DNA from 4 places in the Bacillus sp. CGMCC 1.60114 genome. Region 4 is predicted to be linked to each of the others. Evidence: riboswitches for the same ligand, from Rfam matches in the RefSeq annotation. Region 4 holds a riboswitch; each other region holds the start of a gene.
What was found. A riboswitch is a leader RNA that binds a small molecule or an ion and turns the genes downstream of it on or off. The one in region 4 is predicted to bind lysine.
Positions count from the first base shown of each region.

Region 1: it holds a riboswitch for lysine, as region 4 does, so the genes downstream of both, ACFQZ1_RS25230 (amino acid permease) here and ACFQZ1_RS26040 (amino acid permease) in region 4, are expected to answer to the same signal.
Region 2: it holds a riboswitch for lysine, as region 4 does, so the genes downstream of both, ACFQZ1_RS08295 (aspartate kinase) here and ACFQZ1_RS26040 (amino acid permease) in region 4, are expected to answer to the same signal.
Region 3: it holds a riboswitch for lysine, as region 4 does, so the genes downstream of both, lysA (diaminopimelate decarboxylase) here and ACFQZ1_RS26040 (amino acid permease) in region 4, are expected to answer to the same signal.

Region 1 covers NZ_JBHTHG010000118.1:778,365-781,570, reverse strand. The annotation lists gene ACFQZ1_RS25235 (iron-sulfur cluster biosynthesis family protein) at 1-210, opposite strand, end outside; gene ACFQZ1_RS25230 (amino acid permease) at 321-1,790, opposite strand; lysine riboswitch at 1,898-2,091, opposite strand; gene ACFQZ1_RS25225 (sulfite exporter TauE/SafE family protein) at 2,398-3,206, opposite strand, start outside.
Region 2 covers NZ_JBHTHG010000014.1:124,544-127,749, reverse strand. The annotation lists gene ACFQZ1_RS08305 (DUF4166 domain-containing protein) at 1-524, opposite strand, end outside; gene ACFQZ1_RS08300 (DoxX-like family protein) at 529-1,437, opposite strand; lysine riboswitch at 1,655-1,842, shown strand; gene ACFQZ1_RS08295 (aspartate kinase) at 2,076-3,206, shown strand, end outside.
Region 3 covers NZ_JBHTHG010000012.1:154,621-157,826, reverse strand. The annotation lists gene ACFQZ1_RS06805 (LTA synthase family protein) at 1-526, opposite strand, end outside; gene ACFQZ1_RS06800 (DUF3888 domain-containing protein) at 717-1,112, shown strand; lysine riboswitch at 1,203-1,385, shown strand; gene lysA (diaminopimelate decarboxylase) at 1,567-2,883, shown strand; SAM riboswitch class I at 3,009-3,117, shown strand; gene ACFQZ1_RS06790 (YezD family protein) at 3,187-3,206, shown strand, end outside.
Region 4 covers NZ_JBHTHG010000119.1:101,470-104,675, forward strand. The annotation lists gene ACFQZ1_RS26040 (amino acid permease) at 1-1,367, opposite strand, end outside; lysine riboswitch at 1,500-1,679, opposite strand; gene ACFQZ1_RS26045 (hypothetical protein) at 2,118-2,492, shown strand; gene ACFQZ1_RS26050 (hypothetical protein) at 2,555-2,740, opposite strand; gene ACFQZ1_RS26055 (hypothetical protein) at 3,115-3,206, opposite strand, start outside.

The sequences.
Region 1 (3,206 bases), on a different contig from region 4:
ATAATCTTTTGTGAAGTCATCGATTTGAATAACAAGCTGTTCATCTTCAAATACGACATCATTGGCATGATATTCATCGACAATTAAATCGATATTCACATAGACAGTACAGGTATTGCCTATAGTTCCTTTTACTCTAATGATTGTTTTACCTCCATTTTGTAATTGTTGCAGTTTTTCTTTTGCTGTATTTGTAACACGAATATTCATGTAATCCCTTCCTTTTCTTAAACTCTTATTCTATTATGGCAAAAATATAATGAACCGGCTACTCGGGCACATAAGAAAACCTATCAACTTTCGTTGATAGGTTGTTATTTTTAAAGCTCACATTTATCTAATGGAATGACTTTTGTTTTCTTTGTAAATTTATAACCTAACCAAAGTATTAAGAAAAGAGGTAGGCCAATATATGAAACGAGTATACCGTCCCAGTCAATAGATTTTCCCATAAATGCACCGTAGTTTTGACCAAGAATAACGATTAAACATAGTACAAATGCAAAGATAGGACCGAATGGGAACCATTTTGCTTTATATGGTAAGTCATTTAAATCTTTTCCTTGTGCGATGTATGCCTTACGGAAACGGTAGTGACTAATTGCAATTCCGATCCAAGCGATGAAGCCTGACATACCAGAAGCATTTAAGAGCCATACATAGACCACGCCATCACCGAATAAAGAAGCTAAGAAAGCAGCACATCCAACTAATGATGTTGCAATCAATGCATTTACAGGTATACCACGACTATTTAGTTTTCCTAAAAATTTAGGTGCTTTACCTTGGTTTGCTAGATCCCAAAGCATACGTGATGCTGCATACATACCAGAGTTACCAGCAGACAGAACAGCTGTTAAAATAACGGCGTTCATTACTGATGCCGCAAAGGCAACACCTGCTTTAGCGAATACAAGTGTAAATGGACTTACTGTCACATCACTTGCTGCAAGGTTTTTGTCTGTATATGGAATGAGTAAACCAATTACAAGAATTGCTAAAATATAGAACAGTAGAATTCGCCAAAAGATGCTGCGAATTGCTTTTGGAATACTGCGTTGTGGATCTTTAGTTTCCCCAGCCGCAACTCCTAATAATTCTGTTCCTTGGAATGAAAATCCGGCTGCCATAAACACACCAATAATTGCCATGAAGCCGCCGCTAAACGGTGCATCTGCAACTGTGAAGTTTTTAAAACCAACTGGTTCTCCGCCCATAATACCGAAAATCATAAGAAAACCGACAATTAAAAAGGCGATAACAGTTACAACTTTAATAAGTGCAAACCAATATTCAGCTTCCCCAAATCCTTTAACAGATAAATAATTTAAAAGGAACATAATAGCTAAACAAATACCACTCCAAAGCAGGGAAGAAGTATTTGGGAACCAATACTTCATAATTAATGTAACTGCAGAGAGTTCAGCAGCAATCGTGATGGCCCAGTTATACCAGTAGTTCCAACCTAATGCAAACCCAAGAGATGGATCAACAAATCTTGTTGCGTATGTGCTGAAAGATCCTGCTACAGGGATGTACGATGCTAATTCTGCTAAACTTGTCATTAAAAAATATACCATAATACCAATTGCAGCATAGGCGACGAGAGCGCCACCAGGACCAGCTGTGTGGACAACTCCACCGCTTGCTAGGAATAAACCTGTTCCAATTGTACCACCAAGTGAAATCATTGTAAGATGGCGAGATTTCAATCCACGTTTTAGCTCACCATGTGTTTGTGCAGATTGACTTGTAGATGTAGAGGTAACTTTTGTAGTTGCGCCGTTCATTTTCAACACTCCTTTTCTTGTTAGATGGGAAGGAGCGGGGGGAATTAAAAAAACCGCCAAAAGAATTTAGCGGAGCATTTCAAAAATAGCCACCCCATCATACCTTCCGTTAAGATAGCGCCCCACATTTACACGGTAATTTTGTAAACGTGACAGTTCTGTTCCTATTCGAAAACAGCCCCAGCATATACTTCCAGAGAAGAAGCATAAACTTCGGCAGCTTTTCCTTTCATTCGGAGTTATTGACGTTCTCTGTGTCTCGTCCGGACTACTAATAAAAGCCGCAACCTCTACCTCATCGGATTGATGAGGATTTTTCTATTGCTATGATTTTTAATATATCGCAATTGTAATGATTTTCTGGGAATATTGCAAGGACTTTTTTGTAGAAAAAAAGAGAAAAAAGAACGGCTATTTTAGAAAAGCGCTTTCAAAACTCATCCCGATCCTAAAAAATATGTAATATGTAACCTCTTGTTGAAAAAGGTTATACAATAGTTTCGCATTGTGTTTCAAAAAATCCTTTAAAATTAACAGAAAATTGAGACAAATAAATTTCGACAAAATATATTGTCGAAAAGGAGACTAAAAGAAAACAAGCTTCCCTTTATGGGGAAACTTGTTTTTGTTTGTTATATACAATTTTTTTGTTTGTATGTTGTGATTGATTACGAGTCGTAATTATCAGTGCAATTGTAACGGCAAGACCTATTGCAATGTAAGAAAGAAATATTATATCTTGATCTATTCTAAAAGCTGTTAATAGCGTACGAATGTTAGTAAAAATAATAAGCCCTCCGACAAGAACCCCAAGTAAATGTGAAGGAACAATTCGTACTAACCATGCAGCAATAGGTGCTGCAATAATACCGCCAAGCATAAGAGCAAACACCCAAAACCAACTGATCTGTTCCCAGCCAAGAGAAATGAAAAATCCCAATGTGGCAGCTAATGAGACAGGAAATTCACTCGTATCTACAGAACCTACAACTTTTCTTGCTTCATTCCCGCGTGCAAGTAAAACAGGAGTAGTAATAGGTCCCCAGCCGCCACCGCCTGTTGAATCTACAAAACCTGCAAAAAGGCCAAGTGGAATTAATTGCTTACCAGACAGACGTTTATTATTTGTTTGAACAACTTGTTTTTGTAAAATAAATCTTAATAAGATATATACACCTAACACGAATAAAAACACTGAAATATACGGTTTAATTAAATTTCCTGGTAAGTTACTTAAAAAGCAAGCACCTACAAAAGCGCCAATGGCACCTGGTAATGTTAGCCTTGAAACAGTATATTTATCGACATTTCCAAATCGGATATGTGAAATACCAGAAGCGGCAGTTGTAACAACTTCGGCTAAATGAACAGATGCTGAAGCAACGGCTGGTGCAATTCCAAACATGAGTAATAATG
Region 2 (3,206 bases), on a different contig from region 4:
AATTCGTCATCATAACTTTCTATAATCTTTGCCTCTCCATATAAAAACCTTGGCAATGGAATTTTCATTCCACATAAGTAGAACCATTGTTTTTTTGATGAAATATGAATTGCTCCTTTTGCATCAACATGAAACGCAAGCGTCGATACGAGCAAATGTGGTTCACCGAAATAATCGACAATTTCATCTTGTTTATCATTCAAATACATAACAGCATTAAAATAACGCCTTTTTTCACCAAATAGAAACATCCGATTCCATGTTACAAATACCTCTCCTTTATTGTCTTTCTCTGCAGTATTTTGAATGATAAATGGTACTTCTTCCCCTCTTTCTGAAAAAAACATCCGGAATTTTGCTGCTACTTTTAAAAACATTCTTACAGCAACTGAGCCTTCTGTAATTTCATCCATCCTTCCTTCTCCTACAAAACTATATGTTTCTGTAATTGCATAACGTTTCTGTAATTTTGGATGTAACTGATGATAGGATTCTCCTAATAATGTTTCGTAAATGGAAGACAAATTTTTACCCCTTTCTGCTTCTTTTACAATGTTTTGCTTGCGGTAAGTTATTACTATTTACATAACCGATTATTGAAAATCCAATCAGCATAATGTTTAAAGTAATTGGATTAAAAGGTTGTATAAAACTTTCAATATTTGTGAATCCTGCCACAGCGGCCAATGCCAATAGTATAATAATATGAATGAAAAACAATTTCTTCTTTTGGAAAGGTATCAACCACACGATTCCAAATACGATTTCCAAAAAGCCAATCATTTTAATAATCCATGCAGCATTATCAGTTGCACCAATAAGACTAGCAAGCATTCGTACCTCTTCTGGATGAGTATATAAAACTTTCGGAATAAGTCCTTGATAAATCCACACAAAAGAAAGTAAAAAACAAACGAGATAATACGTAACAGCTCTTTTTAATAATAAACGTGGATGGAATCCTTTTTCTAACCACAATTTTAAAGCATCAAAACTCCATGCAGTTGCCCAACCTAATAACGGACGAAATATGAATGAATCTATAAACCTTCCTATATTTCCAAACCTCGTTTCATAATCATACTGCGTTTCAAAGCGAATCTCGTTCCCATTCGGTGTATACTTCCAATAGCCTCTTCCTACCGTAATCAACGAAAGCTTACTGTCTGTCCAAAATTTCAGTGAAGAGATTCGCCCCCCATCTTCTTTTTGTAGTTCCCCTATTGATTCTCCTTCTCCAGCAATTTCAAGTCCAAAACCAATTTTTGTTTTATATAAAAAACGCTGCGGTTCGCCTTCCTTTCTCTCTAAATACGATATTTCTGTAAACCGCGCATCCCATTCTGTATGTATCTTTGGATCTTGTGTATATCTCCAAAGTTCATTCATTGTTGTTTTTATTTCAGTTTGCACATAAATAGGTTTTTGTTTTTCCATTCACACTGCCCCATCCATATAATCTATATAATAAATACGTTTGTAAAATATTGTTATAAATTCTTCTTTTAAACATATTTTATATCATTTTCATTTTACCATTAAATAGATTTAATTTTCTGAATTTTTATAACCCACTTGATTTCTTCCAACATTTTGATTACTATGGAACAAATGTTACCAACAACTTCATACAACCAATCACTCTCGCCGAACGACGTGAGATAGAGGTTGCAACTTTTATGAGTATTCTAAAGGAGACACAGAGATTGTCAATGAGCTTAGATGAAAGGAAAAGTTGCCGAAATTTATATGTTTCTCTGAACATATAAATTGGGGCTGTTTTCGAATAGAAACAGAACTGTCATATATACAGTGGTGTATATATGAAGAGCTATCTACAAAAAAGGGAGATCATATTTCTTTATGATCGTCTTCTTTTTTGGCGGTTTTTTTATTAGCTCCGTTTTCTGTTTCCTTTTTCCTGTAACAGCACCATCCTCACCTATTTGAGATGGTGTTTTTTATTTGCTCTCGGTAACTTACAGGAATGAAAGGGATCTATATTTCCCATCTTATGTTTAACAACATTTTTCCTAATTTATTAACCAATATTAAATTGAAAGTGGGCTCTCATGATGGAAATTATTGTTCAAAAATTTGGCGGTACATCTGTTGGAAGTATCGAACGTATTCAACATGTTGCGGATTTAGTCATTGAAGAATATGAAAGAGGACACGGAATTGTAGCGGTTGTGTCCGCAATGGGACATAGCACAGATGAATTAGTATCTTTAGCTGCTAGTATTACGGAGCAGCCTAGTAAACGAGAAATGGACATGCTCCTTACAACAGGTGAACAAATTTCAATTTCTTTATTAACAATGGCTCTGCAAGCGAAAGGTTATGCTGCAATTTCACTAACAGGCTGGCAAGCTGGTATTACAACAGAATCTGTACACGGCAGCGCAAGAATTACTAATATTCATACAGAGCGTATTCAATCTCATTTACAAAAAGGAACAATTGTCGTTGTAGCTGGTTTCCAAGGATCAAGCGCAGAACAAGAAATTACAACACTTGGCCGCGGCGGTTCTGATACAACTGCAGTCGCATTAGCTGCAGCATTACAAGCAAAAAAATGTGATATTTATACGGATGTAACAGGTGTTTACACAACTGATCCACGCGTTGTAACAGACGCTTACAAATTAGATGAAATTTCCTATGATGAAATGTTAGAACTGGCTAACCTAGGTGCTGGTGTACTTCATCCAAGAGCAGTAGAATTTGCGAAAAATCATAATGTTATGTTAGAAGTTCGCTCAAGTATGGAACGAGAAAACGGAACAATCGTAAGGGGAGAATGTAGCATGGAACAACAATCAATCGTAAAAGGTATTGCATTTGAAGACAATATTACGCGCGTTACAATTAAAGGCTTACAAGCAGGAGGTCTTTCCACAATCTTCTCTACATTAGCAAGCGCTCATATTAATGTAGATATTATCATTCAAAGTATTACAAATGAAGGAACTGTACACTTATCCTTCTCTATTTATTCGAATGATTTAAAAGAAACACTAGCGGTATTAGAAGAAAATCGCGAGGCTATGCACTATGAATCTGTAGAATATGAAAATCATTTAGCGAAAGTATCAATTGTTGGATCAGGTATGGTATCTAATCCTGGTGTAGCTGCTAAAATGTTCTCAACGTTACAAGAAGAAAATATCCATATTAAAATGGTAAGTACATCTGAAATTAAA
Region 3 (3,206 bases), on a different contig from region 4:
GTGGTTTATAAATAACTGAAATAACCATTTGTAAAGCTAATGCTGCTGTTACACCGCTAAAAAACGTTCGTTTCTCTTGCCGAGATAGAGGAGTAGTATCACAAAAACTAGGGGATTTACGAGATAAAATGGCTAAAATAATTACATCAGCAAATAATAGAAGTGTTTTATACGTAAATAGTTCTTTAATACTTGTCCCTAAATCAGCCATATTATTTGTTTGAAATAATACAGGGAATGTTACAAAATCATCGTAAAATCCATAAAACATAGCATTGCCAAATAAAATAAAGGATAGCACGATACTAATACTTATAATGATTCGGTTTCGATGTTTTGTTGCTAATAAAGCGAAACCGAAAAATAACAATAACGAAGCTAATGGATTAAAGAACAACATAATTTGTTCGAAAGCGTTATCAATTTTCATGTCAAAAGCTAATCTGTATACAATATATGTTTTAATCCATAACAAGACGACAGCTACGAGAGCAAATCGTACTTTTGGAAACAAACGTTGTCTCATAAAGGGCTCCTCCCACTACCTACAAGTATCGCCTTTTTTATGTATATGATAGGCTACATATCTATATGTTTTTTACTATGTGTACTATTATATAAAAACATAGCGAAATTGTGGATGATTTTCTAACAATTGGATAGAAAAAGAAGAGAAGGATAAAATAAAGGCATTGATTGAAAGATGGAGGAGTACTATGAAGAAAATATGTTGTTTTATATTAAGTTGTTTCATTTTACTTGGAAATCCAGCTTCTTTCTCTGCTGAGCATGAACCGTTATTACTAGAAGATGCGCTTTATTCTGTGTTGTTTCCAAGGATAAATGAAGCAATTCAAAAACATTATGGAAAACAAAAGCCGTACGATTGTCCGAAAATTGTTAGTCTAAAAAAAATGTACAGTGGTACATATTTGTTTCAGGCATCTATTGAAATAATTAAATATGAGCCAGGAACAGCGGGGAAAAAGCTTCCTCCGTTTGAAAAAGTAACGATTATATTTGAAAATGATAGTGGTGAATGGACTGTGAAAAATATAGATGTAAAGCGCTTACCAGATAATACGAAACTCACTTGTCCTAAACCAATATAAAAAAAGTGTTTGACAAATAAATTAGTCATTTGTTATTGTTAATAGCAACAAAAAGATGCTTGAAAATTAAATAGACTTACCTCATCTACACTCAAAGGTAGAGGCTGCGATAATCAAAAGTAAACTATGGGAAATAAAGTGGTATTCGTGATCATAGGTTGAAAGGGGTTATCGCCGAAATATATGAATGACCACTTCATTCATATATTGGGACTGCATTGAATAAATGTAGTACTGTCATAAGTATTTTGCTTATGGAGAGCTATTAGGAGATGTTTGATGCGGTTTCTTATTTGAGAAAATAACACTACGTTTATTTTTTCGTCATATATTCTTCTAATAAGAAACGCGTGTGAACATTGTTCCGCGCGTTTTTTGTTTATCCAAATTAGGAATAATAGTAATAAATAATAAATGTAATAGAGGGTTTTGCGAAAATAAGGGAGGAATTCACATGTATTTACACGGCACAAGCCGCATTAATGAGCAAGGACACTTAGAAATTGGAGGATGCGATGCTACTGAACTTACAAGAGCATATGGGACACCACTTTATGTTTACGATGAAGCAGCAATTCGTGAGAAATGTCGTGCATTTCATCGTGCTTTTAGGGAAAGTGGGTTCTCTTATCAAGTAGCGTATGCAAGCAAAGCGTTCTTGTGCATGGAAATGTGCAGGTTAGCTGCCGAAGAAAGCATGTCGCTAGATGTTGTTTCCAGTGGAGAACTATATACGGCATTGCAAGCGGGATTTCCAGCAGAGCGCATCCATTTTCATGGTAATAATAAAACAGAAGAAGAAATAAGAATGGCATTAGAAGCTAACATCGGCTGTTTTGTTGTAGATAACTTTTTTGAATTAGAAGTATTGCATGATTTAGCGAAAGAATACGGGCAAATTGTGAATATCTTATTGCGTGTGACGCCGGGAGTAGAAGCGCATACACATGAATATATTACAACCGGGCAAGATGATTCTAAGTTTGGTTTTGGTATTTCAACAGGGCATGCATCACAAGCGATAAAAAATGCATTAGAAAAATCAAACTATCGTGTATTAGGAATTCATTCTCATATCGGATCGCAAATTTTTGAGACGGCAGGATTTATTCGTGCGATTGAAGTGCTTCAGAATTTCTTGGAAACAGTGCGAAAAGAAATGAACTATGTAGCTCCAGTATTAAATGTAGGGGGCGGTTTTGGAATTCGTTATACGGAAGGGGATACACCGCTTGCCCTTGGTGAATATGTGAAAGCTGTGACGGATGCGGTACGCGAGCAGTTTACAGTATGCGAATATCCACTTCCAGAAATTTGGGTGGAACCAGGCCGTAGTATTGTTGGAGATGCAGGAACAACGTTGTATACAGTAGGTGCAATTAAAGATATTCCAGGCATCCGTAAATATGTATCAGTTGATGGAGGTATGACAGATAATCTTCGCCCAGCACTTTATGGAGCTCGTTATGAAGCATTGCTAGCAAACCGAGCGAATGAATCTGCTGAAGAGGTTGTTTCAATTGCGGGCAAATGTTGTGAAAGTGGAGATATGCTCATTTGGGATGTAGAGCTTCCAAAAGTTGTTTCTGGTGATCTCTTAGCTATTTCTTGTACAGGGGCATATGGTTATTCGATGGCGAATAATTACAATCGTATTCGTCGCCCGTCAGTTGTATTTGCAAAAAACGGAAAATCACAAGTTGTTGTCGAAAGAGAATCGTATGAAAATCTTATTGAGAACGATCGCATACGTGTAAAGGAACTTGTATGACTACGTTCTTACTTAGCTGAAGGGGGAGTTGTTTAGGTGAACAGCTCCTTTTTTTTATAATAAATAAAATTTATCGGAAAACTGGGATTGAAAAAAATCAGAATTGTGATAAAATACAAATATAATTCTTATCAAGAGTGGCGGAGGGAACTGGCCCGAAGAAGCCCGGCAACCTACTTTATAGGAGTAAGGTGCTACTTCCAGCAAAATGGCATCCATTTTGGAAGATAAGGTAGATACGTTACCGGAACAGTCTTTTCGAAATGGGAAAGATTTTTTTTATGAAAAAGGGGGGGGCTGTTCGTGGGAGTACGCGGACAATT
Region 4 (3,206 bases):
GGGTAGAAAGCAAAGCCAACTACAAATAAACCAATGCCAAGCAGGAATGTTTTCATATCAGAAGAGCCAGTTTTAATAACCCATAATGAATAAATAAGAGCAATAGCAGCAATGATTCCATCTGCTATACGAGAACCTTTTTGGTTTTCGTATGTTTCACCTGTTACAACAAGCTTCAGCTGGAAGATTGGAGAAACGAGGTATGGGATTAAATAGGCAAGTGTTGAAACAGTAATAACAAATGTATACGCCTGGGCAATTGTCCCGGATAGCGTTGAGAATAGGAACACTTGCGACATAATATTTGTTAAACGAAGCGAATGAATCGGGCTTCCTTTTTTATTGGTTTTTGTGAAGAAGGATGGGAAGAATCCTTCTTTTGCTGCTTGATATGGTACTTCTGAGCTTAATAGAACCCAACCAAGAATGGATCCAAAGAGAGAAGTAAGTGCAAGCAGCGCCATTAATTTTCCGCCGTTATGACCCATTACTGCAGTTAATGCATCTGCTAATGGTCGTTCAGATGCTTGTAGTTTATCTATATGAAGAACACCCATTGTTAAGATAGTAATTCCTAAGTAGATACCAACTGTTAACAACAAACCGGTAACAGTTGCACGTTTTACGATTTTTGGTGAAACAGCACGATTTGATAATAATACAGCTGACTCAATACCGATAAATGCCCAAAGTGTTGTTAATGCTGCTAAGTTTACTTGTGATAGCAGTCCGTGTGAAACGCCTTCTTTATCAATAATCGGTGTATACCATTGCCCAAGTTTAGAAGCTTGGAAGGCAAATAATGTCACAATGATGAAAAGAAGGAATCCTGTTATTTTCGTTGTTGTTGCTAAAAAGTTTAATTTACCGGCACCGCTTATGCCATTCGTCAAAATCATATGTGTACCCCATAATAAAATCGTGCAAATGGAGAACGTAATTAATTTTCCAACTTCAATATCGAAAGTTCCAATTGAAAATAATACGTGAGTATCTTTCATAATTGGGAAAAAGAGTGATAAATAACCAGCAAATGATGTAATGATGGCTACGTTACTTGCCCAGTTTGCAACCCAGTAACCCCATACGATGCTAAAACCTGCCATTTTTTTCGTTTTTTGTGAAGAAAAGAGTGCATAAGCATGACTTTGCGGACCTGTTGTTAAATCAGGGCGACGAATTGCTAAATTACCGAAAACAAGAGCTAACATTAATACGCCAAATCCTGTTGTTAACCAAGCTAATGTAACACCAAGAGGGCTAGCTGTTTGTGCTAATGTACTTGGAACCATGAAAATACCAGCTCCAACCATATTCCCAACTACAAATGCAGTAAGTACCCAAAAGCCCCATTTTTTTTGTTGCATAGAAACTACCTCCAAAATTAGTATAACCAAGTCAAGCGCGGAGATATGTATGTGTTTGAAGTTCCAAACAAAACAAAAAAGCGCGTATATGTTCACGCGCTTTTCAATCTTATTAAGAAACCCACGGACATACCTCTCGATAGCTCTCCACAAGCAAAAAGCCTGTGACAGTCCTGCACTTATTCAATGCAGTCCCAGCAAGAAAGCGCTGTGGATGCTTCTTGCTTCGGCAACTATTCCTTTTTGATTTGATCCGCGATGCCACACATCTCCTAAATCATACTATTAATAATTGCAACCTCTACCTCACCGAGATACGAATGAGGATTTATGTATAAAGTTAACATAATCAAGGGTAACAAATGACTTTTTATTCGTCAATGCAAATAAACATAATCAGATTATTATGAGAATGGGTATGTTCACGATAATGAAACAACTTAAGGCTTCGCAACATATAATATGTATATGAAATGAGGTATAAAGCAAAGCTGTCATTGATAAGTTTTTTTCGTTCTTTACTGGTGGCTAGCTCTATTTCCTTAAAAATTTGGTGGAAGTTTTACTGTCCATAAGTAGTGAGGTAAAGTGAAACTTCCATCAGTGGGGGTCTTCTTCATCCCCACTGATGGTTAGTTGAACCAATCGGGCTTTTACGGGCAGTTTCCCCCGCCTATCTTCGTCGCTTTTCTCTGAATCTTGAGGTGGGGGTCTACTGCCCGCGAATAGCGGGATAAAGAGGGATAGCGGATGGAGAGCTGGTTTAAGAGAAACTGTTTTATATGTGGGAAGGAAGTTTATAGGTGCCAAAAGCCGGATCCGATAGAAGAGTTAAAAAAGCAAAATGAAGAGCTCGCAGCTTCTTTAGAACGATGTATGAGATTACTCTATAACATACAAAGGGATTTAAGTGAAAAAACAGAAAAGAGTGCGTTGCCGCCTTTATTTTCATTAGGAGATAAGATTGAAGTACTAGAAGGGGAGACGAGTACGGAGGGTATCTTTATTGAGTGTACAAACGAATGGTTATATTGGATTAACGTAGACTATGATTTAACCATTAGTCATATAAATAGTGTACGACGTATTATAAAAAAAGAATCTATTCAAAAAGAGGGGATATAACTCTTTCTGAATAGACCCTGTTATTCTATGCTAGAAGCTAATTTAGAACACTTTATGGGTGATTAGGTAATTTTACGAATGCTAATTGTATCTAAGCTTGTGATGTTTATATTAGCATGACTGTCAACCCAGATTAAGAAATTGTTGTTTTCTATGCGGATGAAAACACCTTGGCCGTCAATTTCACGTCCAGCTGAAAAGACACGGATTTTGTCGCCTTCTGTTAAGCCGTTTAATGTTAATGCCATGTGACCACCACCTCTCTATCAGAAGTTAATATATATATATGAAAAAGGTAGAGAGAGTGTGTGTGTGTGAAAGGTAGTGCTAGAAACTATTTTTATAAAATATAAAGGTGAGTAGAAATACTTTCTACTCACCTTTATAGAGTTACAGTAAATTCAATCCTGTTATTTTCTCATGTGGCATAGATTCAAGATTCTTACGAATACCTTATGCATCCGTTAATCTGAACAGAGCCATTTGCTATGGTGAATGTTTTGTATTTCACCATTAGTCATATAAAAAGTATAAAACGTATTATAAAACAAGAGCTTATTCAAAAAGGTTTTATATAACTTCTTTTGATATAGACTCATCGTTTAGAACATTTTATAAGTGATTAGGAAACTTTACGGATGCTAATTGTATCTAAGCTTGTGATGTTTATATTAGCATGATTGTCAACCCAGATTAAGAAGTTATTTTCTATAC